2 regions of the Mycobacterium sp. MAA66 genome follow, and region 2 is predicted to be linked to the other one. Evidence: predicted binding sites of a transcription regulator. Region 2 holds the regulator's gene; the other holds the start of a gene.

Region 1 (15,129 bases), on a different contig from region 2:
GGCGGAATCGACTGCGGCGCATGCCGACGAGCTGGCACAGCTGGAGTTCTTTTCGGGGTGCCAGGTTGCAGACTTGGCCGGACTGGCCCCGCTACTGCATCCGCTGACGGCGGCCCCCGGTGAGGTACTGATGACCCAGGGAGAACCGGCGTTGTCGTTCGCGCTGATCGGTTCCGGCGCGGTCCGCGTCACCCATGCCGCGCCGGACGGCGAACTGAGCGTGCACAACATCGGTGCCGGCTTCATCATCGGCGAGATCGCGCTGCTGCGCGGAGCCACCCGCAACGCCACGGTGCTGGTCACCGAACCACTGACCGGCTGGATCGGCGGCCACGACGCCCTCACGGTCATGCTCCACGTGCCATGCATGGCGGAGCGGTTGGTGCGCACCGCGCGGCAGCGATTGGCGGCGTTCATCACGCCGATGCCGGTGCGGCTGCGCGACCGCAGCCAGATGTTCCTGCGGCCGGTGTTGCCGGGTGACAATCCTCAGGTGCGCAGGGGGCCGGTCGAGTTCTCCACCGACACGCTGTACCGGCGGTTCCAGACGGCGCATCAGCCCAGCCCAGCACTGATGGCCTACCTGTTCGAGGTGGACTACGCGGACCACTTCGTCTGGGTACTTACCGACGGCGCCGACGGACCGATGGTCGCCGACGCGAGATTCGTTCGGCTACCGGATAATCCGACGGTTGCCGAGATCGCGTTCATGGTGGGCGACGACTATCAGGGGCGCGGCATCGGTACCTTCTTGATGGACGCCCTAGTACCCGCCGCCCGGGGTGCCGGTGTCGAGCGGTTCACCGCTCGGGTGCTGTCCGACAATATGCCGATGCGAAAGATCTTGGAGCACTACGGTGCGACCTGGGAACGCGACGACCGCAACATGATTGTCACCGAGTTCGACGTGCCGGCCCCGCGGCAGCTGTCGTTGTCGCAGCACCAGTATCGTGAAATCTATTCGCTGGCAAGGCAGGTCATCAAGGCGGTGGGTTGATGAATGAGTCGCGGCGCCCGCCGCTGAACAAGGACACTCGGCTGTGCATCTCGCTGGCCGCCCGGCCGAGCAACATCGGCACCCGGTTCCACAACTATCTGTACGAGCAGCTGGGCCTGGATTTCATCTACAAGGCTTTCACCACCACTGATATCGCTGCCGCGATCGGGGGCGTGCGGGCCCTGGGCATCCGTGGCTGTTCGGTGTCGATGCCGTTCAAGGAGGACGTCATCGCCTTGGTGGACACCATGGAAGCCTCTGCGCTGGCGATCAATTCGGTCAACACGATCGTCAACGACGACGGGCAGCTGACCGCCTCCAACACCGACTACGTGGCGGTGGCCCGGCTGATCGCCGAGTATCGGCTCGACCCGTCCGCGACTGTGCTCATCCGGGGGAGCGGCGGCATGGCCAGCGCTGTGGCATCAGCGTTCCGGGACAACGGGTTTGGTTCCGGCACCGTGGTTGCGCGCAATGCGCAGACGGGCCGCCGGCTGGCCGATCGACTGGGGTATGACTACGCCCCCGAGGTCCCGGATCGTGGTGCCGACATCGTGGTCAACGTGACGCCGATCGGTATGACCGGCGGCCCCGAGTCCACTGACCTGGCGTTCGATGAATCGGTGATTGCCAAGGCACACACCGTGTTCGACGTGGTCGCGCTGCCCTCGGAGACGCCGTTGATCGTCAGCGCCCGGGCGAGCGGGACCCCGGTGATCACCGGCGCCGAGGTCATCGCGCTGCAGGCCGCCGAGCAGTTCGAGCGGTATACCGGGGTGCGGCCCAGCGCCGATCAGGTGGCGGCCGCGTCGGCCTTCTCTCGTGCCTGAGCGATTCGTGCGCCTTTTCCCGCGCGCACTGCGGACAGATCGCGGGTAGATGGGGTATCAACTCCGTATGCGCGTCGTAGCGTGCTCGGGGTTGGTGTTGCTGTGCGCTGCCTGCGGACCGTCCGGCGCGCCACCTGGACCGTCGGCCACCACGACTGCCCATGCGGTTGACCCGGCAGGTATCGATCGGGTCCGGACCCGATTGCCCGCCGACTACGAGATCGCGATCCTGCCGAAACCCACAATGCCGGCCACCTTCTGGGGTTTCGCCCCCGGCTGGGTCTCGGATCCGACTGAATGCGGCGCGCTGGCGACGGTCGGGACCCAGACCGGTCCGCGCGGCTGGGCCGCTTCCGGACCGGGTGGCATCGTGTATGCGCTGGCGGCGAGCGCACCGGCGCCGCCCGCGGAACTGCGTGCCGGTTGTGCGGCGTGGACCGTCACCGGCGGGCACACCACGGCCTCGGTCGCGTTGGGAGAGGGGCCGCAGATCTCCGATGCGCAGACCCTCGCGATTACCGCTGACGCCACCACCCGCGTCGAGAACGGAACCGAAACCCACTCGCATGCAAGTACTCTCGTCGCCTATCTGGATGACCTGGCGGTATCGGTGACAGTGGTGACCGATCCGGGTGCCGGCGGTGCAGCGTTGCCGGAGCAGCTGCCGGCCCAACTGCTCGGCGCGGCGGTGCAGGCCATCCGGGGCGCTGGACCTGGCACGCGGTAGATTGACGGCAATGTTCAAAAAGGCGCTGGCGGTCGGATGCGTAGCTCTGTTGGCCGCATGCTCGTCCGCCGGTTCTCCCGACATCTCCCGGCTGCTGGATCTGCGACCGGAGTTCGGGCAGGACTACAACGTCAGCACGATCAAGAAGTCCGGCTTCGACCCGAAGTTGTTCGCCAACAAGGCCTTGCCGGGCGGGCTCACCTACCAACCGCCGGAATGCTCCAAGTTCTCCACCGGGATGAACCTGCCGACCGATTCGCAGGGCAACATGACCGAGATGACGGCCGAGGGGCAGGGCAACAGCTTCATCCTGCTGGCGGTCGAGACGTCCACCCCGGTGCCCATCGCCGACCCCGGCGACGCCTGCAAGAAGTTCACCTTCTCGGGTACCGGATTGCGTGGCACGGTCGAAAAGGTCGATGCCCCGAACATCGACGGGGTCAAGACGCTCGGCACCCACCGAATGCTCGTCACCATGGCGAACGGGCGGCCGGCCATCGGTGAGTTGTATACCTACGTCGCAACTTTCGATGACGTCATGGTCGAGGTCATCGCCAGGCCGCTGCTGACGCCCAATGCCCCCATGCCGCCCGTCAACACCGACAAGGCCCGCGACCTGTTGACCAAAGCGGTGGCCGCGGTACGCGGCAAATAGCCTCAGCGCACGTCGCGCGGACGGAACTGGATGCTGATCCGCGGCCCCGTCGGGCGGGCGGTCTTGGGTACCGAGTGTTCCCAGGTGCGCTGACACGAACCGCCCATGACCAGTAGATCGCCGTGTACCTGTGGCAGTCGCAGGCTGGGGCGTCGTCCGACGGAGGCGGACCGTGACTCAGGTCCGACGGAGGCGGACCCTGACTCGGGTCCGCCGGCTTCGGTCATGCGTGGCCGCAGCGCGAAAACCCTTGTCGCACCCAGGCTCAGCACCGCGACCATGGTGTCCTCGGTGCTGCTGCGGCCGATGGTGTCGCCGTGCCAGGCGACGCTGTCCGACCCGTCGCGGTACAGGCACAGCCCGACACTGGTGAACGGCTCTCCCAGCTCGCCGGCATAGGTGTCGTTGAGCCGCACCCGAAGCCGCGCCAGGGCCGGGTGCGGTGCCCGTTGCGCGACCAGATCGTGAAAGCTCACCAACCGCGGCACGTCGAGCACCCGGTCGTACATCTGGCGCTGCTCGGCACGCCACGGAATGCTGGTCAGCAGTTCGTCGTACAGCGTGTCGGCGTCGGTCAGCCAGCCGGCGCGGATGTCGATCCAGGCGCCGGCGCCCAGATGCCGCCGCTGCGCGTGGTCGAACAGCGAACCCTGAACCGCCAAGGACACCCCGACATGGTATCGCACAGACGTTCGAAACTCTCATCCAAACGTGCGGTTGGGCCCCAAAGTGCGGGTAACTCCGGCCATTTCGTCGATCACGGTGGCGCGGGCGGCAAGTCCGGTGAAGCTAACGCCAGGACGGCAGGATGATCTCCATGTTCCACGTCGACGGCGAGATCGGCAGGCCGGTGAGGATCGGGTACATCCAGGCGAAGTTGGTGATCACCGCCGCCACGTAGAAACACACCACCAGCAGGCCCAGGGTCCGACGCTCCGGATCAGGCGAGCGCGTGTAGAGCACGTCGCTGAGTATCAGCGCGATCATCATCACCAGGAACGGCGCCATCGGGGTGGCGTAGAAGAAGTACATCTGCCGATCGATGTCGGCGAACCACGGCAGGAATCCAGCGGCGTACCCGGCCAGCGCCGCGGCGTAACGCCAATCCCGCCGCACGAAGGTCCGCCACACCGCCCAGACCAACACAGGCACTGCGAGAAACCACATGGCCGGCGTTCCGGCCAGCATGACGGCCTTGACGCACGACGCCGGACCGCAGCCGGGCACGTTGTTGTTATCGATGGCGTACAGCACCGGGCGCAGCGACATCGGCCACGTCCACGGCTTGGACTCCCAGGGGTGGTGGTTGCCCGCGGCGTTGGTCAAGCCGGAATGGAACCGGTAGACGTCGTGCGTGTAGTACCAGAGCGAGCGCAGCGCATCGAACCGGCCGTCGCCGATCATGCGACCTTCCATGTGCCGGTCGATTGCCGTCTCAGAGGCGAACCATGGTGCGTACGAGGCGAAATACACCCCGACCGGAATCACCACCAGCGCCCACACGCCGGGCAGTACATCTCGGCCGATGGCACCCAACCACGGGCGCGGCACGCGGTACTGCCGGCGTACCGCGATGTCGAACGCGACCGTCAGCAGGCCGAAGAACACGATGTAATACAGGCCCGACCATTTGGTGGCCAGCGCCAGGCCCAGCATGAGGCCGGCGCCGAATCGCCACCACCGCACACCGAATCGCGGGCCCCATGCAGTGTCGGCGATCCGGCCCTCGGTCATCGCCACGTGCATGCGCTGGCGCATCTGGTCGCGGTCGACGATCAGGCAACCGAAAGCGGCCACTATGAACACGGTTTGGTACACGTCCAGCAGCGCGGTGCGGGCGGATACGAAGCTGACACCGTCGCAGACGATCAACAGCCCCGCGATGCCGCCGATCAGCGTCGACCGGGTGATCCGCCGGACGATCCGGGCCACCAGTGCCACCAGTACGATGCCGCATACCGCACCGGAGAACCGCCAACCGACGCCGTTGTAGCCGAACAGCCATTCGCCGAGGGCCATCAACTGTTTACCGACCGGCGGGTGCACCACCAGGCCGTAGCCCGGGTTGTCCTCGACGCCGCGGTTGTGCAGTACCTGCCAGGCCTGCGGGGCGTAGTGCTTCTCGTCGAAGATCGGGGTGCCGGCATCGGTGGGAGACGCCAGGTTGAGGAAGCGGGTGATGGCCGCCAGCGCGGTGACGACGGCCGTCATCACCCAGCCCTGCAGCCGATCGATCGGCCCGAAATCGGGTGCCGGCTGCACCGGCGCCGGGCTGATCATCGGGACCGCGGGCTCGGCGTCGGAGGTATCGAGTGCGGGGGCGATCACAGCAGCGATCGTAGGCTGTCGGACGTGACACCTGTGACTGGTCCACCCGCGACATCAGAGTTTGGTCCGCCCGCGGACGCCGGCCGACTGCTGCTCGCGGCGACCCCGTTGGGACAGCCTTCAGATGCCTCTGCCCGGCTGATCGAGGCCCTGGCCACCGCCGATGTGGTGGCCGCCGAAGACACTCGCCGGGTGCGCACCCTGGCACAGTCGTTGAAGGTCCGCCTGCCGGGGCGGGTCGTCAGTTTCTTCGACCAGAACGAGGCTTCGCGGGTGACCGGCCTGGTGGAGGCCATCAGAGCCGGCGAGACGGTGCTGGTGGTCAGCGACGCTGGGATGCCGCTGATCAGCGATCCCGGATACCGGCTGGTGGCGGCTTGTGCCGAGGCCGGCCTCCCGGTCAGCTGCTTGCCCGGTCCGTCCGCCGTGACGACGGCGCTGGCGGTGTCCGGGTTGGCCTCGGACCGCTTCTGCTTCGAGGGCTTCGTGCCGCGCAAGGGGCGATCGGCGTGGCTGGGCGCGTTGAGCGCGGAGCGACGGACGTGTGTGTTTTTCGAATCGCCCCGCCGGCTGGCCGAGACCCTGGCCGACGCGGTGACGGTGCTGGGTCCGGACCGGCGTGCGGTGGTGTGCCGCGAACTGACCAAGACCCACGAGGAGATCAGGCGCGGGACGCTGGCCGAATTGGCGCGGTGGGCGGCCGACGGGGTGCTCGGCGAGATCACCGTGGTGCTGGCCGGTGCGACGCCGGTCGCCGACCTGGATGCCTTGGTTCAGCAGGTGCTGGAGCTGGCCGACGACGGTGCCCGGGTCAAGGACGCTTGCGCCGAGGTGATCGCCGCCAATCCTGGTGCGCCCTCCCGGCGGGAGCTCTACGACGCGGTGCTACGCGCCCGGGACTGACAACCCGATGGTGGGTGCGGCCTTGTGCAGGCATTCCTCCCACTCGCGGTCCGGATCTGAATCCGCGGTGATTCCGCCGCCGACGCCCAACACTGCGGCGCCGGATGGGTCGAACTCCACCGTGCGGATCGCCACGTTGAGTTCGGTTCCCGCCGCTGGTGACGCCAAACCGATTGTGCCGCAATAGACTCCGCGCGCATCTGGCTCCCAGGATTCGAGCAGGGTGCGGGCCCTGCCCTTCGGGGTGCCGGTGACCGACGCCGGCGGAAAGGCGGCGGCCAGCACCTCGCGCATCGGGGTGTCGGTGCGCACCTGTGCGGTCACCGTGGAAACCAGGTGCCAGACCCCGGGAGCGGGCTTGACGGCGAGCAATTCGGGTACCAGGACTGAACCGGTCACCGCGACCCGGCCCAGGTCGTTGCGTACCAGGTCGACGATCATGATGTTCTCTGCGACGTCCTTCGCGGAGGCGCGCAGTATCGATGGCGACTCATCAAGGGGCAGAGTGCCTTTGATGGGGCTGGAGGTCACCATGTCGCCGCGGCGGCTCAGAAACAGCTCCGGGGACAGCGATGCCACAGCGCCCCAGTCGCCGGCCAGATAAGCGGCGCGGGCTGGGGTGGTGCGCGCCACGGCATCGACGAAGAAGTCAAGGGGCGCACCGGATATCCGTCCGGTGAATCGGGTGCACACGCAGGCCTGGTAGATCTCGCCGGCCGCGATCGCCTCCAGACAGGACAGTACGCCCGCCCGATGGCTGTCGCGGTCCGGCGGCTGCCAGTCGATCGCATACGCGTCGGGTGGCCGTGCTGACACGGTCATCAGCCACTCGGGAATGGCTGCACCGGACAGGCTTTCGTACCACCAGTGGCCTTCGAGGTCCTGCCGCAGCACACAGTCCGACCATCCACCCGCGGCAGTTGGGATCCGGCCGGCCCGGTCCGGATAGGACAGGTAGCCGAACCAGCCGCCGCCGACCGCGGCATCGGAACCCGTTGGCGCATCGAAGGCTTCGGCCGGGGCCGCCGGCTCTATCCGGACGCTGGGCGCAATCACGGCCCGCGAGCCGAACCAGTCACCGATCAGCGCGGCCGGTGGCGGCAGCGCATTGCGGGCAGCAGCGTCGGCTACCGACCGGAGCACCGCTGGGGCGTCGCCCAGGTCAGCCAGTCGCTCGATCCGCACCGGTCAAGCGTGACAGAACCTATCGGGAGATCGCGCGCGGGACCATGCTGGCGGCGAGCTTCTCCGGATTTCGCATGGCGTAGAAGTGACTGATTTTGCCGTCGGTGACCTCGATGGTGATGACGCCTTCCAGGCGGTCCTCGAGGTAGAGCACCAGCGCCGGTGCGTTGTTGTAGGTCGAGAGTTCGACCCGGGCGCTGGCCTGCTCGGCTCCGCGGAGCAGACCAAGTACCAGCCGGCCGACCTTGTCCGCGCCGTACACCGGGCGCCGCGCCGCGCTGACCTTGCCGTCACTGTCGGCGGTCCAGGTGACATCGGGTGCCAGCATCTCCATCAGCCCGGTGAGGTCTCCGGTAGCCGCGGTGAGGAAGAACTGTGCGGTGATCTGCTCGCCGACCGTTGAATCGACCGGCGCGAATCGCTTGCGACGGGCGTGGACGTGTTCGCGGGCGCGGTGCGATATCTGCCGCACCGCGGTGGCCGATTTGTCTATCGCCGAAGCGATTTCGTCGTGGCTGAAGCCGAACACCTCCCGCAGTACGAACACCGCGCGCTCATCCGGCGACAGGGTCTCCAGGACCACCAGCATCGCCATCGAGACCGACTCGGCCAGGATCGCGTCGGACGAGGCGTCCGGTAGCAGCACGGGTTCGGGCAGCCACGGGCCCACGTAGTCCTCGCGGCGACGGGCCCCGGCGCGCAGCGCGTTGAGCGCCTGCCGGGTGACCAGTTGCGCCAGATAGGACTTGGTGTCCCGGACGGTGGTCAGGTCCACTTCGGCCCAACGCAGGTAGCTCTCCTGCAGCACATCGTCGGATTCGGTTGCCGAGCCGAGGATTTCGTACGCGATGGTGAACAGCAGCGGGCGCAGCTGGGTGAACCGCTCGGCGTGTTCGGTCGCTCCGCCGCCCATCATGCCGGCACCTGCTGACCGGCGGGCCGCTTGCCGCCCTTCAGGACGAACCCGGAACCGGGCTTACGGGCGGCCCGGCGGATATTGGTCACGGTGCCTTTGCAGATCGCCTCTTTGAGCTTGGCGGCGATGCGGCCACCGACGTAGTAGTTCGTCGGGGAGTCGTCCCGGCGGGCGATCTGGATGGTGGCAGCGGTGCGCCCCAGGCTGATGCACGATCCGACGAATGCCTGGTCCACCACTGCGGGTGCGGTACCGGCGATGCGGCTCAGCACGGTCTTGGCAGCAGTCAGCGCCAGCGGGCCGGCGGCCTGGCAGCTCATGCGCAGCGGGTGACCCGATGGTGCGGCCGCGTCTCCGGTGGCGACGATCCGCGAATCATCAACGCTGGTAAGCGTTTCGTCGGTGAGCAGTCGGCCGATGCGGTCGGTGCGCAGCCCGCTGACCGACGCCAGTTCCGGGGTGCCGAAGCCCGCGGTCCACACTGTCACGGCGCTGCTCACGAAGCGCCCGTCGGCCAGCATCACCCGATTGGCGGTGACTTCGGCGACGCCCCCCTCGATCACCTTGACCCCGAGCTTGGCCAGTCGCTTGGCCACCGATCGGCGCCCCGGGCCGCTCAGCGAGGGACCAAGTTTGTCGCCGATCAGGATCACGCTGCGTCCGGTCTCGGCGAACTCTGCCGCGGCTTCGATGCCGGTCAGGCCGGCGCCGATCACCACCGTCGGGGCGGACGACGGTACGTCGGCCAACCGGGCCTGGAGCCGCTCGGCCTGCTCGAATTCGGCTAGGGGATAGGAGAATTCGGCTGCGCCGGGCACCGAAGCCGGGATCTTTCCGGTGCTGCCGACTGCGTAGATCAGGTAGTCGTAGTCCAGCGTCTCGCCGGACGCCAGCGCCACGGTGCGGTCGTCGGCGTTGATCCGGGTTGCGGTGTCGACCACCAGGCGTACCCCGTCGCCGAGCAGTGTGTCGTAGCCGACGGCGGCGTCATAGTTGCCCGCCACGTGCTGGTGCAGGCGGATGCGCTCGACGAACTTGGGTCGCGGGTTGATGAGGGTGATGGCCACGTCGTCGCGCATGCACAGGTGGTTCGCGGCCAATGCGCCGGCGTAGCCGCCACCGATGACGACGATGCGATGGGTCTTCGAGTTTCCGGTCATCACTGCTCTCCTTTGAGGTTGGTATGCCCTCAAGACACCGGCGATGGCCGAAGTGTGACAGGTTCACCGTCTATGTGGCGCAGCTCACACTCGCCCCTTCGTCGCTGAGATCGCAACTTTTGCGGAAGTTTTGGCCATTTTTCACCAAAAGTTGCGATCTCAGCGCCGATGTCAGTCGGTCGGCGGTTGGTAGCGCGGGAATACCCCTTCCGGGGCGGGCAGCGCGGTTCCCGGCGCCAACCGGGTGCCGATCGCACGGAAATCCCGCGCGGAGGCGTCCTGGCCCAGCAGATCCAGCAGCTTGGCGGCCGAGGCCGGCATCGCCGGCTGCACCAGCAGCGCCGCGATCCGCACGGCCTCGAGCGTGGTGTACAGCACCGTGCCGAACCGCTCCTGATCGGCGGCCTCGGACGATTTGCGCAGCACCCAAGGCTCTTCGGCCGAGAAGTACCGGTTGGCCGCGCCCAACATCAGCCAGATCGCCTCCAACGCCAAATGCATTGCCGGGACCTCGAAATGGCCGCGCACGGTATCCATCAGGCTGTCGGCCAGTGCTAGCAGATCCAGGTCTGCGGCGGTGAATTCGCCTGGGGCCGGGACGATTCCGTCCAGGTTCTTGTTCACCATGGACAGCGAGCGCTGCGCCAGGTTGCCCAGCTCGTTGGCCAGGTCGGCGTTGATCCGGCCGATGATGGCCTCTTCGCTGTAGCTGCCGTCCTGGCCGAAGGACACCTCACGCAGGAAGAAATAGCGGACCTGGTCCAGGCCGAAGGCGTCGATGAGCGCGATCGGGTCGACGACGTTGCCCACCGACTTGCTCATCTTCTCGCCCTTGACGTTGATGAAGCCGTGCGCGAAAACCCGTTGCGGCAGCGCGATCCCGGCCGACATCAAGAACGCCGGCCAGTACACGCTGTGGAACCGGATGATGTCCTTGCCGATCATGTGGATGTTCGCCGGCCAGTACTTGGTGAAGGATTCGCTCATGGTGTCCGGGAAACCCACGCCCGTAAGGTAATTGGTCAGCGCATCCACCCAGACGTACATCACGTGGTCGGGGTGTCCGGGCACCGGAACGCCCCAGTCGAACGTGGTCCGCGAGATGGACAGATCTTTCAGCCCGCCCGAGACGAAGCTGACGATCTCATTGCGGCGTACGTCGGGTCCGATGAACTCCGGGTGCTCCCGGTAGTGCGCCAACAACCGTTCGGCGTAGGCGGACAACCGGAAGAAGTAGGTCTGCTCCTCGGTCCAGGTGACCGGGGTTCCGGTCTCGATGGCGAACCGGCCGTCCGCGCGGAGCTCGGTCTCGTCCTCGGCGAAGAACCGCTCGTCGCGCACCGAGTACCAGCCGGCGTAGGTGCCGACGTAAATGTCCCCGGCCTGGTTCATGCGCCGCCAGATCTCCTTGGACGCCTCGTAGTGATCGGCGTCGGAGGTGCGGATGAACCGGTCGAAGGAGATGTTGAGCCGCTCCTGCAGCTGTTGGAACACGTCGGAGTTGCGCGTGGCCAGTTCGGCCGCGGTGATGCCTTCGGCCGCAGCGGCCTCGGCCATCTTCTGCCCGTGCACATCGGTGCCGGTCAGGTAGCGGACATCGAAGCCGTCCAGCCGTTTGAACCGGGCGATCGCATCAGTCGCGATGTATTCGTAGGCGTGCCCGATATGCGGTGCGCCGTTGGGGTATGCGATGGCCGTCGTGATGTAGAACGGCGCCCCTGCGGTGCGCGGGCCTGCGCTCGGGGAAATCTGCTCACTCATTTGGTCTCACCTTAAGGTGTGGCTGTGAGCGCCAAACGCGAGAAGCCGCCCGCCCCGGAACCACTGCCGGGACTGGTCGACGCCCACACCCACTTGGATGCCTGCGGAGCCACCGACGCCGAGAGCGTCAAGGAGATCCTGGATCGTGCCGAGGCCGTGGGTGTGCAGAAGGTGGTGACCATCGCCGACGACCTGGAGGCTGCCCAGTGGGCCGTGCGGGCTGCCCACATGGACCCCCGCGTCTACGCCGCTGTCGCGCTGCATCCCACCCGCGCCGATGCCCTTGATGACGACGCAAAACTCACACTGGAAACGCTGGCGAGAGACCCGCGGGTGGTCGCCGTCGGGGAGACCGGGATCGACATGTACTGGCCCGGTCGGCTGGACGGCTGTGCCGGCGAGGCAACTCAGAAAGAGGCCTTTGCCTGGCATATCGATCTGGCCAAGCGCACCGGCAAGCCGCTGATGATCCACAATCGCGACGGCGACGCCGAGGTGCTGGATGTGCTCAAGGCCGAGGGTGCCCCGAGATGCGTCATCTTTCATTGCTTTTCCTCGGATGCGGCGATGGCGCGTATCTGTGCCGATCAGGGATGGTTGATGAGTCTTTCGGGCACGGTCAGCTTCCGTAATGCGCATGCTCTGCGGGAGGCGGCGACCGTCATCCCGTCGGAGCTGTTGCTCGTCGAGACCGATGCCCCGTTCCTGACCCCGCATCCGTTCCGCGGTGCACCGAACGAGTCCTACTGCCTGCCGTACACCGTCCGCGCGCTGGCCGAGATTCGAAATAGTTCAGCGGCCGAAATCGCCGCGGTGACCTCGGAAAATGCTTCGAAAAACTATGGACTGTATCATTAGCCCAGGTTGCCGCCGCCCGGGTGTGTTCGTTACCGTTTCGTGATCAGCCCGGTTGAGGCGGTTCATGTGGCCGCCTTGGCCACTGCTCGGGGCCTCCTCGGGCCCAAATGACACGGGATTGACGATCTTGAACGTTGTGAACAAGCTGCACGATGCCCACTCGCCGCTGCTGCGCGGGGTGACCGGTGCCTTTCTGGTCACGCTGACCGTCGCAGGCGGGTTCGCCGTCGCCGCACACAAGACGGTCAAGCTGACCGTCGATGGCGCGCCGATGACCGTGCAGACCATGAAGACGCGGGTCGCCGACGTCCTGGAGGAGAACGGCTACACCGTCGGAGCTCGTGACGACGTCTACCCGGCCGTCGATCAGCAGGTGCACGAGTCCGACAACATCGTGTTGCGCCGGAGTCGCCCGCTGCAGATCTCGCTGGACGGGCAGAACACCCGCGAGGTCTGGACCACCGCCTCGACCGTGCAGGACGCGCTCAAGCAGCTGTCGCTGACCGACACCGCCCCGGCCGCAGCCGATCGCGCGACCCGGGTGCCGATCGGCGGGATGGCCCTGCCGGTGGTCAGCGCTCACAACGTGACGATCAACGACGGCGGCACGCTACGCCAGGTCCATTTGGCGGCGGCGAACGTAGCGGGGTTGCTGGCAGCCGCGGATGCTCCGCTGCAGCAACGTGACGCCGTGGTGCCGGCTGCCGCCGCACCGGTGACCGAGGGCATGGAGATCGACGTGACCCGGATCCGGTTGGAGAAGGTCACCCAGACCATGCCGCTGGCCCCGACCGCCAAGCAGATTCCGGACCCGGCCATGAACATGAGCCGCAAGGTCGTCGACGATCCGGGTCAGCCGGGTACCCAGGACGTGACGTTTGCCGTCTCGATGGTGAACGGGGTCGAGGCCGGGCGGTTGCCGATCGCCAACGTGGTGACCGCTCCGGCGCGTGACAGCGTGGTGCGAGTGGGCGCCAAGCCGGGTACCGAGGTGCCGTCCATCAACAATGGCTCCACCTGGGATGCGCTCTCGCATTGCGAGGCCGGCGGCAACTGGGGGATCAATACCGGCAACGGTTTTTACGGCGGGGTGCAATTTGACCAAAATACCTGGGAACGCAATGGTGGACTGCGTTATGCTGCTAGGGCTGACTTGGCTACTCGTGAAGAGCAGATCACGATTGCCGAGGTAACGCGGGCACGTCAAGGATGGGGTGCCTGGCCGGTCTGTAGTGGGAGGATTGGGGCGCGATGACGATTCGACTCCTTGGGCGCACTGAGATTCGCCATTTGGCAAAGGAACTCGATTTCCGTCCACGAAAGGCCTACGGCCAGAATTTCGTGCACGATGCCAACACCGTCCGCCGCATTGTGTCGGCCTCAGGTGTAAACCGGAATTCGCACGTGCTCGAAGTCGGTCCCGGTTTGGGGTCGCTGACGCTGGCGTTGCTGGACCGTGGTGCCAAGGTCACCGCCGTTGAAATCGACCCGTTGCTGGCCGGGCAGCTGCCGACCACCATCGCCGAGCACTCGCACAGCGAGATCAGCCGGCTGACGGTGATCAACCGCGATGTTCTCGACCTGATGCCGTCTGACCTGGAGGAACAGCCCACCGCGCTGGTCGCCAACCTGCCGTACAACGTCGCAGTGCCGGCGATCCTGCACCTGCTGTCGGAGTTCCCGACCATCCGCACCGTCATGGTCATGGTGCAGGCCGAGGTCGCCGAGCGTCTGGCTGCGGATCCGGGTGGCAAGGATTACGGCGTGCCGAGCGCCAAGGTGCGGTTCTTCGGGAACGTGCGCCGCTACGGCATGGTGTCGCCGACGGTGTTCTGGCCGATTCCTCGGGTCTACTCGGGTCTGGTGCGCATCGACCGTCATGAGACCTCGCAGTGGCCGACCGATGAGGCGTTCCGTTCCAAGGTCTTCGAGCTGATCGACATCGGGTTCGCGCAGCGGCGTAAGACCTCGCGCAATGCGTTCGCCGACTGGGCCGGTTCGGGCAATGCCTCAGCCGAGCGCCTGCTCGCGGCCAGCATCGATCCTGCCCGGCGCGGCGAGACGTTGGCGATCGCCGACTTCGTGCGGCTGCTGCAGCGTTCCGGGGAACTCGAGCAGGAGCACCAGGTCGCTGCTGAGCAGGACGGCGAGAGCTTCCTGAACGAGGACATCCTGCGCTGACCGCGGATCAGCGGCGGTCGAGCAGCACGCGGGTGACCAGTGCGATGAACTCGGTGCAGGTCTGATAGCGGTTGTCGGGGTCTTTCGCCATCGCCTTGGCGATGATCGAGTCGAACGCATGCGGTATCTCGGCGATATGTCGGGAGTACCCGGGTACGGGATTGTATAAATGCGCTTGCACGAGTCCTACTGCTGTCGTGGCGGTGAATGGCGTTGACCCGGTGAGTAATTCGATGGCGGTGCAAGCCAGTGCGTATTCGTCGGTCGCCGCGGTCGGATTACGGCCCCGTAGTAACTCTGGTGCGGTGTAGGGTAGCGACGACTCGACATGATGCGGTCGGTGACCGACGTCGAGGGCTACGATATGTGCCACGCCGAAATCGATGAGTACCGCACCGCCAGCGGAAAAATCTTGGTGCACAAGGATATTCGACGGCTTCACGTCGCAGTGCACGATGCCCTGCCGGTGTGCGTAATCGAGAGCGTCGGCGATCTGGCCCAACGCGGTCAGCACCCTCACAGTGTCGGACAGCCGGCGGACGGTGCCGCCGTCGATCAATTGCATTGCCAGCCAATCGGATCCGCATTCGTACATCGTGACGATGTGGTCGTGCCTCAGTCGGCTGGC
Region 2 (15,129 bases):
CGCGCGACGTGGTGCCGGTGATCGTGGGCGGTTCGATGCTGTACATCCAATCGCTACTGGACGAATGGTCCTTTCCGGCGACCGATCCGGCGGTTCGCGCTCGCTGGGAGGACCGGTTGGCGCAGGTCGGCGTCACCGTCCTGCACGGCGAGCTGGCTCGCGTCGACCCCGACGCCGCGGCGTCGATCCTGAACACCGACGGCCGCCGGATCGTGCGTGCGCTGGAGGTCGTCGAGCTCACCGGCCGGCCGTTCGCCGCTTCGGCGCCACGGATAGGTGCGCCGCGCTGGGACACCCTGATCGTCGGATTGGATTGGGACACACCGATTCTCGACGACCGGTTGCAGCGGCGCACCGAGGTGATGTTCACCTCGGGTCTGGTGGACGAAGTGATCGCGCTGCAGGCCAAGGGGCTTTCGGACGGGGTGACGGCCGCCCGCGCACTGGGATACGCCCAGGTGCTCGAAGCCCTCGACGCCGGCGGGGACGAGGCGGCCATCGCCGAGGCCGCCGAGCGCACCTTCGTCGGCACCCGGCGCTATGTGCGTCGGCAACGCTCCTGGTTCCGGCGCGATCACCGGATCACCTGGCTGGCCGGCGATGCCGACGAGAATGCGGCCGACGTGGCCCGACGGTGGCGGCACGTATCCTGACTGCGTGCGATTTAGCAAGGGACATGGCACCCAGAACGACTTCGTGGTGTTGCCTGACGTCGATGCCGAATTGGCGCTGACCCCGTCGATCATCGCGGCGTTGTGCGACCGCCGGCGCGGATTGGGCGCCGATGGCCTGCTGCGGGTCACCACCGCGGGAGCAGCGAGGCGGGCCGGTGTCTTCGAGCAGTTGCCCGACGGGGTGGCCGCCGACGACTGGTACATGGACTACCGCAACGCCGACGGTTCCGTCGCCCAGATGTGCGGCAACGGCGTCCGGGTGTTCGCGCACTACCTGCGCGCCTCGGGGCTGGAGAGTCGTTCGGAATTCGTGGTCGGTTCGCTGGCCGGACCGAGGCCGGTGGTGCTGCATTCCGTCGACGCGGTCAATGCCGAGGTCACCGTGGAGATGGGCAAGGTCCAGGCCTACGGCACCGGCACGGCTGTGGTGGCGGGCCGGACCTTCGAGGGGCTGGCTGTCGACGTCGGCAACCCGCACCTGGCCTGTGTCGACGAGGCGCTGAACATGACCGGGCTGGAAGCCCTCGATGTCGGGGCGCCGGTGCAGTTCGATGCTCAGCAGTTTCCCGAAGGGGTCAATGTCGAGGTGCTGACCGCGCCGCTGCACGGGGCCGTCGCCATGCGAGTGCACGAACGCGGCGTCGGCGAAACCCGTTCTTGTGGAACGGGAACCGTCGCGGCCACCCTGGCTGCACTGCGGCACACCGGTGCCGATACCGGCAGCATGCGGGTGGTCATCCCGGGCGGCGAGGTCAGCGTGACCATCACCGAGTCGACCAGTTTTCTGCGTGGCCCGTCGGTGCTGTTGGCCGAGGGGGAATTGGCAGAACAATGGTGGAGGGATAATTCAGGTGCGTAGTCCGGCGAAACCGGGCACCATCGATAACTACTCATGACGTATCCCGAGACACCATTGCACGCCACGCCCAGTACCGGTGAACTGGCGCTCGAAGATCGCGCGGCGCTGCGCCGAGTCGTCGGTCTGTCGACCGAACTGGAAGACATCACCGAAGTCGAATACCGCCAGCTACGGCTGGAACGTGTGGTCCTGGTCGGCGTCTGGACCGACGGCACCGCGGCCGACGCCGACAACAGCCTGGCCGAGTTGGCGGCACTGGCCGAGACCGCGGGCTCCGAAGTGCTCGAAGGCCTGATCCAGCGCCGCGACAAGCCCGATGCGTCGACCTACATCGGGTCGGGCAAGGCTCAGGAGCTGCGCGAAATCGTCCTCGCCACCGGCGCCGACACCGTCATCTGCGACGGCGAGCTGAGCCCGGCGCAGCTGAACTCGCTGGAAAAAGTGGTGAAGGTCAAGGTGATCGACCGCACCGCGCTGATCCTCGACATCTTCGCCCAACACGCCACCAGCCGCGAGGGCAAGGCGCAGGTATCGCTGGCCCAGATGGAATACATGCTCCCGCGGCTGCGCGGCTGGGGTGAATCGATGTCCCGGCAGGCCGGTGGCCGGGCCGGCGGCGCGGGCGGCGGCGTCGGCACCCGCGGTCCCGGCGAGACCAAGATCGAGACCGACCGGCGGCGCATTCGCGAGCGGATGGCCAAGCTGCGTCGCGAGATCAAGGACATGAAGAAGATCCGCGACACCCAGCGACACAGTCGCCGGACCAGCGACACCCCGTCGGTCGCGATCGTCGGCTACACCAACGCCGGCAAGTCCAGCCTGCTCAACGCGCTCACCGGGGCCGGTGTGCTGGTGCAGGACGCGCTGTTCGCCACCCTGGAGCCCACCACCCGCCGCGGGCAATTGGACGACGGTCGCCCCTTCACCCTGACCGACACCGTCGGCTTCGTCCGGCACCTGCCCACCCAGCTGGTCGAGGCGTTCCGGTCCACACTGGAAGAGGTGGTCGACGCCGACCTGCTGGTGCACGTGGTCGACGGATCCGATGCCGACCCGCTGGCCCAGATCAACGCCGTGCGCAAGGTGGTCGGCGAGGTGGTCGCCGAGTACGACGTCGCCGCACCGCGAGAATTGTTGGTGGTCAACAAGATTGACATCGCCGAGGGGTTGGCGCTGGCTCGGTTGCGCCGGGCACTGCCTGACGCGGTGTTCGTCTCCGCGCACACCGGCGACGGACTGGCCCAGCTGCGGGCCGCCCTGTGCGAGCTGGTGGAACCGACCGATGCCGCGGTCGATGTGACCATTCCCTACCACCGCGGCGATCTGGTGGCCCGGGTGCATGCAGAGGGCCGGATCGAGGCCACCGAACACACTGATGACGGGACCCGGATCACCGGCTGGGTGCCCAAAGCGTTGGCTGCCGGCCTGGGGGACTTCGCGAACGGCTGATTCGGCCGTCGTGCGCAGTGTCACAATTGCCGGGAACTGATTGTGGCGCAGTGGGTTTGGACCGGTCTGTGTCGGCTGCGAAGACGGTCGACTTAGGTTGTCGGCCCGCTTGGCAGTAGTGTGTCAACAGATTCGGCGTCGTCCCGTCATGAGACCGGGGCCGAGTACGTCGTGGAACGGCTGTGGTCCGTCAGTTCTCCTGAACCAGCACTTCTCGCGGCGACCGATGCTGCCCGCCTGGGCGGTATCGACACCCCCCGAAAGGCTGAACTGTTCATGAGCTCCGACGTGTCCTTTGGCGACCTTGGTGTCGCCCCACCCCTGGTAACGGCCCTGGCCGCTCGCGGCATCGCCGCACCCTTCCCGATCCAGACCAGCACCCTGCCCGACACCCTGGCCGGTCGTGACGTCCTGGGCCGTGGCCGCACCGGCAGCGGTAAGACGCTCGCCTTCGCCATCCCGCTGGTTTCGCGGCTGATGGATGCGTCGCGTCGGCCGTCGCGGCCCACCGGCCTGGTGTTGGCGCCGACTCGCGAGTTGGCCACCCAGATCGCTGCGACGGTCGAGCCGCTGGCCCACGCCGCGGGGCTGAACGTGACCACCATCTTCGGCGGCGTCTCGCAGAATCGGCAGGTCGACGCGTTGCGGGCGGGTGTGGACATCGTCATCGCGTGCCCGGGACGTCTCGAAGACCTGATGAAGCAGAAGCTGGTCAACCTGGACGCGGTCCAGGTGACCGTGCTCGATGAGGCCGATCACATGGCCGACCTGGGCTTCCTGCCCGGCGTCACCCGCATCCTGGCGGCCACCCCGGCCGGTGGGCAGCGCATGCTGTTCTCCGCGACGCTGGACAACGGCGTCGACAAGCTGGTTCGCCGCTTCCTTTCCGATCCGGTCACCCACTCGGTCGACGAGATCGACGCACCGCCGCCGGCGATGACCCACCACGTGTTCCATGTCTCCGGCGCTGCCGAGAAGAGCAAGTTGGTACACCGACTGGCATCGGGCAGTGGCCGGCGAATCCTGTTCATGCGTACCAAGCACCAGGCCCGCAAGCTGGCCCGTCAGCTCACCGAGGCCGGGGTGCCGTCGGTGGACCTGCACGGAAACCTGTCCCAGCCGGCGCGTGACCGCAACCTTGCTGCGTTCAGCGCGGGGGAGGCGCGGGTTCTGGTGGCTACCGACATCGCTGCGCGCGGCGTTCACGTCGACGAGGTCGAGCTGGTGGTGCATGTCGATCCGCCGGCCGAGCACAAGGCGTACCTGCACCGTTCGGGGCGTACCGCCCGGGCCGGCAGTGCCGGAGATGTCGTCACCGTCGTACTGCCCGAGCAGCGCAAGGACGCCCAGCAGCTCCTCCGTAAGGCCGGCATCACCGTACGCCCGCAAGAGGTCGGCGCTGACTCGGCGCCTGTTCACGCACTGGTCGGTGAGGTCGCGCCGTACCAGGCACCTGCGCCCAAGGCTGCCCCGGCGCCCACGTCCAAGGCCACCCAGGCACCGCGCCGGGGCAACCGGCCGGCGAAGGGCGGGCAGGGGTCCAACGGATCTCAGCCGGCCAGGACCGGTACCGGCGGAGCGCAGCAGCGTCGGCGCCGTCGCCCGCAGCAGTCGTCCGCGCGTCCCTGACCTACATACCCGCGGGGCCACTGTTCCACCAACCATCCGGTTGGTATACGTTGTCGCAAACGTATCCAGTACCGGAGGTATCGCCATGGGCGTCATCAAGTACGACCGCACCCTGTTCGAGGCGGAGCACGACATGTTCCGCGACTCGTTCCGCACGTTCCTGGCCCGGCACGCCGAGCCCTACCGGGAGGAATGGGAGGACGCCAAGATCGTCGACCGTGAGGTCTGGCGTGAGGCCGGCAAGCAGGGCTTCCTGGGCATGGCGGTGCCCGAAGAGTACGGCGGTGGTGGCAACCCGGACTTCCGGTACAACGTGGTCGTCACTGAAGAGACCGCGGCGGGCCGGCACAGCGGTCTGGGTTTCGCCCTGCAGAACGACGTCATCGCTCCCTACCTGTTGGAGCTGGCCAACGAGGAGCAGAAGCAGCGCTGGCTGCCCGGATTCTGCAGTGGCGAGATCATCGCAGCCATCGCCATGACCGAGCCGGGCACCGGCAGCGACCTGCAGGGCATCAAGACCAAGGCGCTCAAAGAGGGCGATCACTACATCCTCAACGGCTCAAAGACGTTCATCACCAACGGTATTCACGCCGACTTGGTGATCGTCGTCGCTCAGACCGACCCCGACAAGGGGGCGCAGGGATTCAGCCTGCTGGTCGTCGAGCGCGGCATGGAAGGGTTTGAGCGCGGCCGCCACCTCGACAAGATCGGTCTGGACGCGCAGGACACCGCCGAGCTGTCGTTCACCGACGTCAAGGTCCCCGCCGAGAACCTCCTCGGCCAAGAGGGCATGGGCTTCATCTACCTCATGCAGAATCTGCCCCAGGAACGGATCTCCATCGCGGTGATGGCCGCCGCCGCCATGGAGGCGGTACTGGAATCCACGCTGCAGTACACCAAGGAACGCAAAGCCTTCGGCAAGCCCATCGGCAGCTTCCAGAACAGCCGCTTCGTGCTGGCCGAGCTGGCGACAGAGGCGACGGCCGTTCGCATCATGGTCGATGAGTTCATTCGGCTGCACCTTGATCGAAAACTGACCGTGGACCAGGCGGCGATGGCCAAGTGGTACTGCACCGAGGCTCAGGTTCGGCTCGTCGACCGCTGCCTGCAGCTACACGGCGGCTACGGCTACATGCGCGAATATCCCGTGGCCCGGGCGTTCCTGGATTCCCGGATTCAGACCATCTACGGCGGTACCACCGAGATCATGAAGGAGATCATCGGACGCGGATTGGGCGTCTAGCGCGCGGGAAATGCCTGCGCCGTCGACGTTTGACCCTGCGACACACGGCCGATATCCCGCAAGATGGACGTTAGCTCAAGCAAAGTTGACGGTGAAGCATGCGTCACGGGAAGTTGTAGTGCGCGATTTTGCCGACTGCGGGAGGAATTCGATGACCGGGCTGCGAACCCGTGCTGTCAGGACGATCGGGCGCAGCAGCGCCGGTCTGCTGGCAGTGACGGTTGCACTGCTCATGGCGCCGGCGGTCGGTGCGACTCCGGACAGCGACGCCGCCGACGCGGCGATCACTGCCGCCTGGACTGCCGACGGGGGAGCCGGCGGTGCGCTCGGCGACAAGGACGGCGACGTTTATCAGGTTGGCGACGGGTACGGACAGAACTTCGCGAACGGCAAGGTCTACTACACCCAGCGCACCGGCGCGCACTATGTGCAGGGCGCGTTGCTGGACAAGTACCAGTCGCTCGGCGGACCTGCGGACAGTGACCTGGGCTTCCCGACCGCCGATGAAGGCGCGGGCAAGGCCGACGGCAGTCGCGACAGTACGTTCAGCGCCGCGGACGATCCGGTCATCTTCTGGACCCCGGACAACGGGGCGTGGGTTGTTCGCGGCGCCATCAACGCGGCCTGGGACAAGCTCGGCGGATCAGCCGGAGTGCTCGGGGTGCCGACCGCAGACGAGACCTGGAAGGGCAGTGTCGTCTCGCAGCCGTTCACCGGCGGTGAGATCAGCTGGGACGCCAAGTCCAAGACCTTCACCACCACACCCGCCGAACTGGCGGGTCAGCTCACCGGTGTCAACGTCCCGGGCGATGCGTCGACGGCGATTGCGGCAGCCCGACGGGCCGCCGGTGGACCGTTGGGTCCGCTGGGGGTCGAGGAGGGTGCCCAGTACAAAGTCGGTGACAAGGGCCTCGGACAGAACTACGCCGGCGGAACGATCTTCTACTCGCCCGACACCGGTGCCGGCGCGGTGACCGGGCAGGTGCTGGACAAGTACCGCGGCGCAGGGGGACCGCAGGGCGATCTGGGTTTCCCCACCGGTAGCGAAGCCGACGGCGGCCTGGCGCCGGAGAGCCGGATCGTCACGTTCGCGGCGGCCGATCAGCCGGTCATCTTCTGGACGCCCGATCATGGCGCGTTCATCGTGCGGGGCGCGATGAACGCGGCGTGGGCCAAACTCGGCGGAGCCAGCGGCAAGCTGGGGGCGCCGACCGGTGATCAGACCGTGAACGGCGACGTGGTGTCGCAGAAGTTCACCGGTGGTTCCATCTCATGGAACGACTCCAGTCACGCATTCACCGTCGATCCGTCCGATTTGACCGGCCAGCTCGCGGGCTTGCAGGTCCCGGGACAGGATCTGGCCAAGAACGCCGCGGGTGCCTCGGACCACCACCAGTGGTACCAGTTCCACTGGTGGTGGTTGCTGGCGATCATCCCGTTGGTGCTGGCAGTTGGCGCCATCGTGATCGCCGCGGCACTGCGGCGTCGGCGGCATGTCGAGCGGGCCCGCGAACAGGAAGATTTCGGTCCGCACGACGATTTCGCCGACCACGATTTCGCCGACCACGATGACCATCATGAGTACGCGGACGGTTACGGCGACGAGCACTACGGCGACGAGCACTACGGTGACCATGGCGGCGACTTCGGCGACGAGCACGACCCGGAAGGGCACTACGACGGCGGCCCGGACCATTTCCAGGAGGATCCCGACGCTGTCGACACCGCGCCGAACGAGGTCGCGAAGTTCGATGACGATCACGATCACGGCACCGGTCCGGAGCCCGAGGCGCAGCACGGCACCGGATGGGCCGGGCTCGGCCTCGGTGCTGCGGGCGGCGGCGCGGCGCGATCTGGCCTGTTCGGCCGGCGCGCGCCGGCCGAGGAGTCCGACGAGGCTGTCGATGACGGCGAATTCGACCAGGTCGCTGATCAGGACGATGCCGACGGCGCCCCGGAGGCCGAGCACGGCAACGCCGAGCACGACAGTGAGAGCCACGAACCCGAAGCCGCGGTGACGACCCAGCTGCAGGCTCAGTCACCGGCTCCGGATCACGGTGCGGTACCGGGCGTCGTCGTCGGCGGAGCTGCCGTCGGTCTTGGTGCTGCAGGCGTCGCCGCTGCGCGTGCGGGTCTGTTCGGTCATCTCACCGGTGGCCATGCCGCCGAGCCTGTCGACGCAGAGCCGCATGAGGAGCAGGCAGCCGCCGATGCGGTGCCGTCGGCTGAGTCGATGCAGGCCGATGTGTCGACTGCGGAGGCCGGCCCCGACGAGGCGGAATCATCGCCTGAAGCCGAGCCGGCGGCCGGGCCGCCCAGTGGTCGGCACCACGCGGTCCAGGACGATGAGCCGGTGACCGCGCAGATGTCCTTCCGGGTGGCGGTCGGTGACGGCACCTTCGCTCCGGCGGGCTACACCATCAAGGCCGACACGAAGTCAGGGCAATACTGGATTCCCGGCACGCCCGGCTACGACTCGGCGCCGGTTGAAATCTGGTTCGCCAGTGAGGATTTCGCGGTCACCAACGGGTTCGTCAGGGGCTGACGAACCGCCGATTCCGGCGCGGGTCGATCAGATCTTGCGAATGACGGTGACGACCTTGCCGAGTACGGCAGCGTCATTGCCGGGAATCGGGTCGAACGCCGGATTGTGCGGCATCAACCAGACCTGACCGCGCGTCCGCTTGAAGGTCTTCACGGTCGCCTCGCCGTCGATCATCGCCGCGACGATGTCACCGTTGTCCGCCACATTCTGCTGGCGTACCACGACCCAGTCGCCATCGCAGATGGCTGCGTCGACCATCGATTCGCCGACGACCTTGAGCAGGAACAGTGAGCCCTCACCGACCAGCTCGCGCGGTAGCGGAAAGACATCCTCCACGGCCTGCTCGGCCAGGATGGGGCCGCCGGCGGCGATCCGTCCCAGTACCGGCACGAACGTGGGCTCGGGCAGGGCGTCGGAGCCGGCCACGTCGGTGGTGACCTGGGGCGCCGCATGGTCTTCGGAGCCACGGACATCCACCGCGCGTGGCCGATTCGGATCGCGGCGCAGATAGCCCTTCTTCTCCAGTGTGCGCAGCTGATGGGCGACCGACGAAGTCGACGTGAGGCCGACAGCGTCACCGATCTCCCGAATGCTCGGCGGGTACCCGCGGGTGGTCACCGAGGAGCGGATGACGTCGAGGATGGTGCGTTGGCGTTCGGTGAGCCCCGATCCCGCGCTCTGCCGGTTGCCGGGCGTGCGATCGAGGCCGTCTGGGGTGTCGGTGCTGTCGCTCATGGCCATGAATGTAGTCGCCGTCCAACAAATGATCAAACATGTGTTCGAGGCGTGTTGGGCTCGGTTGTTCGAAACTGTGTGCCAATTTTTTGTCGGTGGGTCCCAGTATCGTTCGCAACAGTTCGATCACATGTTCTATCAATCGAACAAATGGGCGATAGTATCGAACATAAGAGCGAATCAATCGATCGAAAGGACGCATCATGGCGATCATCACCCGCGAGTACCCGACCGACCTCGTGGTCCGCACCGTCCGGCCGCGGCCCGCGGTCCGGCGTCCCCATCAGACACGTCAGCGACCGTTGGCCGGCCGGCCGGCCGGTGCCGCTTTTCCGCACCGTGGTTCCGGAGTGTTGATGTCGCGTGCGTCGCACCGGCGCCGGCCGTTAACGCCCTACACGACCGTGGTGTTGGCGCTGATCGCGGCGGGCATCACGGTGTGGCTGGGAGTTGTCGCTCAACTCGGTACCTCGATCGAGCCGCCCTCGCAGGTGCCGGGCCAGCTTGCCGTGGTTCGGGTCATGTCGGGGGAGTCCATCCAGCAGGTGGCGCATCGGGTGGCGCCGGATGCCCCGGTGGGTGCTGTCGTCGACCGCATCCGTGAGCTGAACAAGCTACCGTCGGTGGCCCTCGATGCGGGCCAGACGCTGATCGCCCCCGTCGGCTAGGCGCGGCATCCGTGATTGCTCGACAGCACGCGACGATCGGCACGGCACCGAGCCGTGCTGGGGCAGCGCGGGTACGCTCGATGCCGTTCGAGGTGTTCGACTGTCGGTGCGGCGAAGGAGCGGTGATGCACTGTCCGTTCTGCCGCCACCCGAACTCGCGCGTGGTTGATTCCCGCGAGACAGACGAGGGGCAGTCGATCCGTCGGCGACGTTCGTGCCCCGAATGCGGACGACGCTTCACCACTGTGGAGTCGGCCGTGCTGGCCGTGGTCAAACGCAGTGGTGTTACTGAGCCGTTCAGCCGGGACAAGGTCATCAAGGGCGTGCGGCGGGCCTGTCAGGGCCGGCAAGTCGATGACGACGCGCTGAATCTGCTGGCGCAGCAAGTCGAAGACGCGGTGCGTGCCACCGGCTCTCCCGAGGTGCCCAGCAATGAGGTCGGCCTGGCAATTCTGGGCCCGCTGCGTGATTTGGACGAAGTCGCGTACCTGAGGTTTGCTTCGGTGTATCGGTCGTTTTCGTCCGCTGACGACTTCGAACGCGAAATCGAGGCACTGCGCGCCCATCGCCAGGTTTCTGCACCGGGCTGATAGGGATTAGGTGGCGCTACGCTCGTCGGCGTCCATCGCGTCGAGTACGGCAGTCCTGGTGTCGACCGTTCCGGTGATGGTGCTTTGGTTGATCCCGTTGCGTAGCAATTCTCGCAATACGTCGCGATCGTAGACAGCGGGCTCTGTCGAGTCGATGAATTTCTCGACCACCTCGACGAACCGCTCGGGGTCGTCATGGAACGGGAAATGGCCGGAGCTATCAAATATTTCGAGCTGCGATCCGGGCATTGCGGACTGCGCCAAGTGGGCATGAGTGACCGGGATGACGGAATCCTTTGAGCCCCAGACTAATTGAACGGGAATGGACTCGGTCAAATAACATCGGTCCAGCATGGTCACCACCTGACCGCGCCAATCCACCACGGCGCGCAGCGTCCGGGCGAAAGCTGAGGACGCCGTGGGTTCGGGTAGATCGGTCAGGATGCGCAACATATCGGGCAGATCCCGGCCCATGCCGGTCGATCCGAAGATGGTGCCGCCGATTCGGCCTACTGTCTGTAACGCGGGCAGTACCAATGGGATTCGTAGTAGTGCCAAGGCCTCGGTGCCCAGTGGCAGTGAAGCGATACGCAGCGCGATGTTGACGTCCTTGGTAACTCCGCCGGCGCCCACCAGGATCAGCCGCTCGACCAATTGCGGGAATTGGTAAGCGAATTGCATGGCCACCCCGCCGCCGAGCGAGTGACCGACGACCGTCACGCGCTCCACGTCGAGCACGCTGAGCAGGTCACGAATGCCGTTGGCGTAGGCCGCCACCGAATAGTCGGCGCGCGGCTTGTCAGACTTACCGTGGCCCAACAGATCCGGCGCGATCACCGTGAACCGTTGCGCCAGCTTGGTCTGCACGGTGCTCCACGTCGTGGAGTTGTCGCCGATCCCGTGGATCAACAGAACGGCCGGTCCAGACCCGGCGACCCGGAAAGCACGCCGGTAGCCGTGGATGGTGCGGTACTCGAGCGTCGGCGTCACTTCACGCACGGTTCGCAGGTGGGGCTTGTGTTCGGTCATGGTGCCAGCTCCTCACCGCTACGGGGTCAGCTAGAACGGTGGATTGCCGCTCTCGCCGTTGTCGTTGCCGGGCAGGTCATCGCCGGTCTGTTGAGCGAGGAACTTCTCGAATTGGGCGCCGAGTTCGTCGCCGCTGGGCAGTTCCTCGTCACGTGCCAGCAATGATCTGTTCTCCTGAGCAGCGACGAACGCATCGTACTGTCGCTCCAAGGCACTCACCACTTGAGCGACTTCGGCGCTGGATTCGACCTGCTCGCTGATCTTCGTATAGACCTCGGCGCCGGCCGTATCCAGTGCCTGCAGCGGGATGTCCAGGGACGCGACCCGACCCAGTTCGGCCAGTAGTGCTTCGGCCGCCTGCGGGTACGCCGTCTGGGCGAGGTAATGCGGCACGTGCACGGTGAATCCGAGCGCCTCGTGTCCGTGCTGGCTCATCCGATACTCGAGCAGATTGGACACGCTGGCGGGCACCTGAACCTCGCCGACCCACGGCTGGTGGTCGGCGATCAGCTCGGTGTTGGTGGCGTGCGCGGTCATGGTGATGGGCCGGGTGTGCGGGACGGCCATCGGGATGCTGCCCAAGCCGATGACCTGACGCACGTCGAGTCGTTCGGCCAGCAGCCGCACAGCGGTGATGAACCGTTCCCACCGCAGATCGGGCTCCAGCCCGGCGAGCAGCAGAAACGGTGTGCCGACGTTGTCGTGCAACGCGTAGAGGTTCAGCTCGGGGTCGTCGTACTTGGTGAAGTGGTCGGTGTTGAACGTCATCAGCGGACGGCGTGAGCGGTAGTCCAACAAGTCATCGATCGCAAACGATGCCACCAGTTCGGTGTCCAGTGTGTTCTTGAGGTGTTCGGCGGCCAACCGGATTGCATGGCCGGCGTCGGAGAAGCCTTCCAGGGCGTGCACCATGACCGGACCCCGGCCGTCGGCAGCCGACAGCTGGGGCGCCGGGAACTCCAGCTCGTACATACCGGTCTGTTCGGGCCGGTATTGCTGCTCTCGACTTTCGCCGCTGTCGCTCACGTCACCTCCATGCCTTGGCCCGGCCCGCACAGGCGGGCGGCCCGTTAGTGACAAGTGTCGCGCACCACGGTCCCGTCGCTGGTATCGGCCCTGGGAATGATCCCGAACTGCAACGGCGGACGGACTCGCCGGTCCGCCGAGTGCGCCGGATTCACCGCGATCGGGCAAGATCTGACAGATGGTTGGCACTCGGTTGGTCGTGATCGCGGCGGTTGCATCGCTGCTCACGTCATGTGGGATGCCGGCCCTCAAGGCGCAGCCGCGGGCCACAGTGACGCCGGCCGTGGTGACATCCGGACCACTGGTGGCCAAACCGGTCAAGACCGATCCGCGCATCGGTGCCGTCTTTCTCGGCGGCAACACGGTGCACTCGTGCACCGGCGCGGTGCTCGACTCACTCGCCGGCAATCTGATCATCACCGCGGCACACTGCATGGATTCGTCGGCCGAGTTGCTATTCGTGCCCGGCTTCGCCGGCAGCTCCGGGCCGGCGGACTTCTGGCGCGTCGACGCGGTATACCTGGATCCGCGGTGGGTCCGGCGGCAGGATCCGGCGGTCGACATCGCGATCGCCCGGGTAAGCCACCTCGATCCGACCAGCGACGGCACCCTGGAACAACGCGCCGGGGGAGGCTTCGTGCTGGGCTCGGCGCCCGGTCCCGATGTGGATGTCACGGTGACCGGCTACCCGACGGGCGACGGGGGAGTACCCATCGGATGCAGCGGGACGACGGTTCATCCCGATCGCGGCTTCCCTGCCCTGCTGTGCCGTGGTCTGGTCGACGGAACCAGCGGTGCGCCTTGGGTTTCCGGCGCCACGGTGCGCGGCGTCATCGGTGGACTGCAGGGCGGTGGGTGTGACTACAGCGACGTCTCGTATTCATCGCCGTTCGATCTGCAGACGCGGCTGCTGTACCAGCGCGCGCAGGAAGGCGGCCCCGGGGACCGCGCCAACGGCGCACCGGATGACGGCTGCTCCGCTGCTAACCCCTGAACTGGTTGAGCGCCCGTAATTTGTTCATCACGTCCAGCGCGGCAACCTTGTACGCCTCGGAGAACGTCGGGTAGTTGAACACCGCGTCCACCAGATACTCGACGGTGCCGCCGCAGCCCATCACCGCCTGGCCGATGTGGACCATCTCGGTGGCATTGGTGCCGAAGATGTGGACGCCCAGCAGCTTGAGGTCCTCTGTGGACACCAGCAGTTTGAGCATGCCGTACGAGTCGCCGGCGATCTGGCCGCGGGCGAGCTCGCGGTAGCGGGACACCCCGACCTCATACGGCACCGAGTTCTTGGTCAGTTCGACCTCGGTCACGCCGACATACGACACCTCGGGGATGGAGTAGATGCCGATCGGCTGCAGCTCGGGCATGCCCTGGCACGGCTCACCGAAGGCGTGATACGCCGCGAGCCTGCCCTGATCCATCGAAGTGGCGGCCAGAGCCGGGAAACCGATGACGTCGCCGACCGCGTAGATGTGGTCGACCTTGGTCTGGTAGTTATCGTCGACGAAGATCCGCCCGCGGTTGTCGGCTTCCAACCCGGCCGACTCCAGATCGAGTTTGTCGGTTTGTCCTTGGCGCCCAGCGGAATACATCACTGTCTGGGCCGGGATCTGCTTGCCGCTGGCCAAGGTGGTCACGGTGCCCGACGGTCCCACCTCGACAGCGGTCACCTCCTCGCCGAACCGGAAGGTGACGGCCAGGTCGCGCAGATGGAAGCGCAACGCTTCGATGATTTCCGGGTCGCAGAACTCCAGCATCGACTCACGTTTCTCGACCACCGTGACCTTGGTGCCCAGCGCGGCGAACATGGACGCGTACTCGATTCCGATCACCCCGGCACCAACCACCACCATCGAGCTCGGGATGGACTTGAGGTCCAGGATGCCGTCGGAATCCAGCACCCGGTCCTCGTCGAACATCACCCCTGCCGGTCGCGCCGGCACGGTGCCGGTGGCGATCACGATGTTGTGGCCCGAGACGGTGACCCGCTCGGCCCGGTTGGGATCTTCGACCAGCACGGTGTGTGGATCGAGGAAACGCGCGTGCCCGACGAACAGGTCGACCTGGTTGCGCAACAACTGTGAGCGCACCACTTCGATTTCCTTGCCGATCACGTGCTGGGTGCGGGCGAGCAGATCGGCCGGGGTGATCTTGTCCTTGACCCGGTAACTGGCGCCGTACAGCTCACGCTGGCTCATCCCGGTCAGGTAGACGACCGCCTCGCGCAGGGTCTTCGACGGAATGGTGCCGGTGTTGACGCAGACGCCGCCGAGCATCCGGCCGCGTTCGACGACCGCGACGGTCTTGCCGAGTTTGGCCGCGCCGATGGCCGCCTTCTGGCCACCGGGCCCCGAGCCGATGACGACAAGGTCGTATTCCTGCGTGGAAACCATGTCTGTCAGGTTGGCACGGCGCGGTAGATCGTGCATGTCGATCACCGGCGAACTTTGTACGAACATCGTGAATGTCGTGGGTTATCCACAGTTGCCAGTTGATTCACAGCGCCGACCGGCACGGTTCCCGGCGCCGGATTCTCGACGGACCCCACTGCCAGGTTCTATGTCATGACGAAATCCGAAGCATTTGACTTCCACCTCGACCGTCCCGGCGCGTTGATTGCTGCGATCCCTGCGGTGCTGGGCTTCGTGCCAGAGGACTCGCTGGTGTTGATCACGC

The links. Region 2 encodes LexA, which represses DNA repair genes until DNA is damaged. Its sites were predicted from a motif close to CGAACANNTGTTCG; they were not measured.
Region 1: a site for LexA is predicted at 3,891-3,904, ahead of ABIA30_RS12305 (alpha-ketoglutarate-dependent dioxygenase AlkB). Genes of this name have one in related genera too.

What each region holds. Positions count from the first base shown of each region.
Region 1 covers NZ_JBGCCC010000003.1:15,290-30,418, forward strand. The annotation lists gene ABIA30_RS12285 (GNAT family N-acetyltransferase) at 1-997, shown strand, start outside; gene ABIA30_RS12290 (shikimate 5-dehydrogenase) at 997-1,827, shown strand; gene ABIA30_RS12295 (DUF5642 family protein) at 1,895-2,554, shown strand; gene ABIA30_RS12300 (DUF5642 family protein) at 2,565-3,209, shown strand; gene ABIA30_RS12305 (alpha-ketoglutarate-dependent dioxygenase AlkB) at 3,212-3,877, opposite strand; gene ABIA30_RS12310 (dolichyl-phosphate-mannose--protein mannosyltransferase) at 3,999-5,489, opposite strand; gene rsmI (16S rRNA (cytidine(1402)-2'-O)-methyltransferase) at 5,562-6,440, shown strand; gene ABIA30_RS12320 (aminodeoxychorismate synthase component I) at 6,423-7,625, opposite strand; gene sigJ (RNA polymerase sigma factor SigJ) at 7,645-8,538, opposite strand; gene ABIA30_RS12330 (NAD(P)/FAD-dependent oxidoreductase) at 8,538-9,701, opposite strand; gene metG (methionine--tRNA ligase) at 9,873-11,462, opposite strand; gene ABIA30_RS12340 (TatD family hydrolase) at 11,487-12,320, shown strand; gene ABIA30_RS12345 (transglycosylase family protein) at 12,448-13,575, shown strand; gene rsmA (16S rRNA (adenine(1518)-N(6)/adenine(1519)-N(6))-dimethyltransferase RsmA) at 13,572-14,501, shown strand; gene ABIA30_RS12355 (serine/threonine-protein kinase) at 14,509-15,129, opposite strand, start outside.
Region 2 covers NZ_JBGCCC010000001.1:491,748-506,876, forward strand. The annotation lists gene miaA (tRNA (adenosine(37)-N6)-dimethylallyltransferase MiaA) at 1-653, shown strand, start outside; gene dapF (diaminopimelate epimerase) at 658-1,533, shown strand; gene hflX (GTPase HflX) at 1,567-2,982, shown strand; gene ABIA30_RS02430 (DEAD/DEAH box helicase) at 3,259-4,611, shown strand; gene ABIA30_RS02435 (acyl-CoA dehydrogenase family protein) at 4,697-5,854, shown strand; gene ABIA30_RS02440 (LGFP repeat-containing protein) at 6,006-8,399, shown strand; gene lexA (transcriptional repressor LexA) at 8,427-9,134, opposite strand; gene ABIA30_RS02450 (peptigoglycan-binding protein LysM) at 9,338-9,802, shown strand; gene nrdR (transcriptional regulator NrdR) at 9,928-10,392, shown strand; gene ABIA30_RS02460 (alpha/beta fold hydrolase) at 10,399-11,421, opposite strand; gene ABIA30_RS02465 (proteasome assembly chaperone family protein) at 11,452-12,393, opposite strand; gene ABIA30_RS02470 (serine protease) at 12,626-13,441, shown strand; gene sthA (Si-specific NAD(P)(+) transhydrogenase) at 13,431-14,846, opposite strand; gene ABIA30_RS02480 (DUF4192 domain-containing protein) at 15,018-15,129, shown strand, end outside.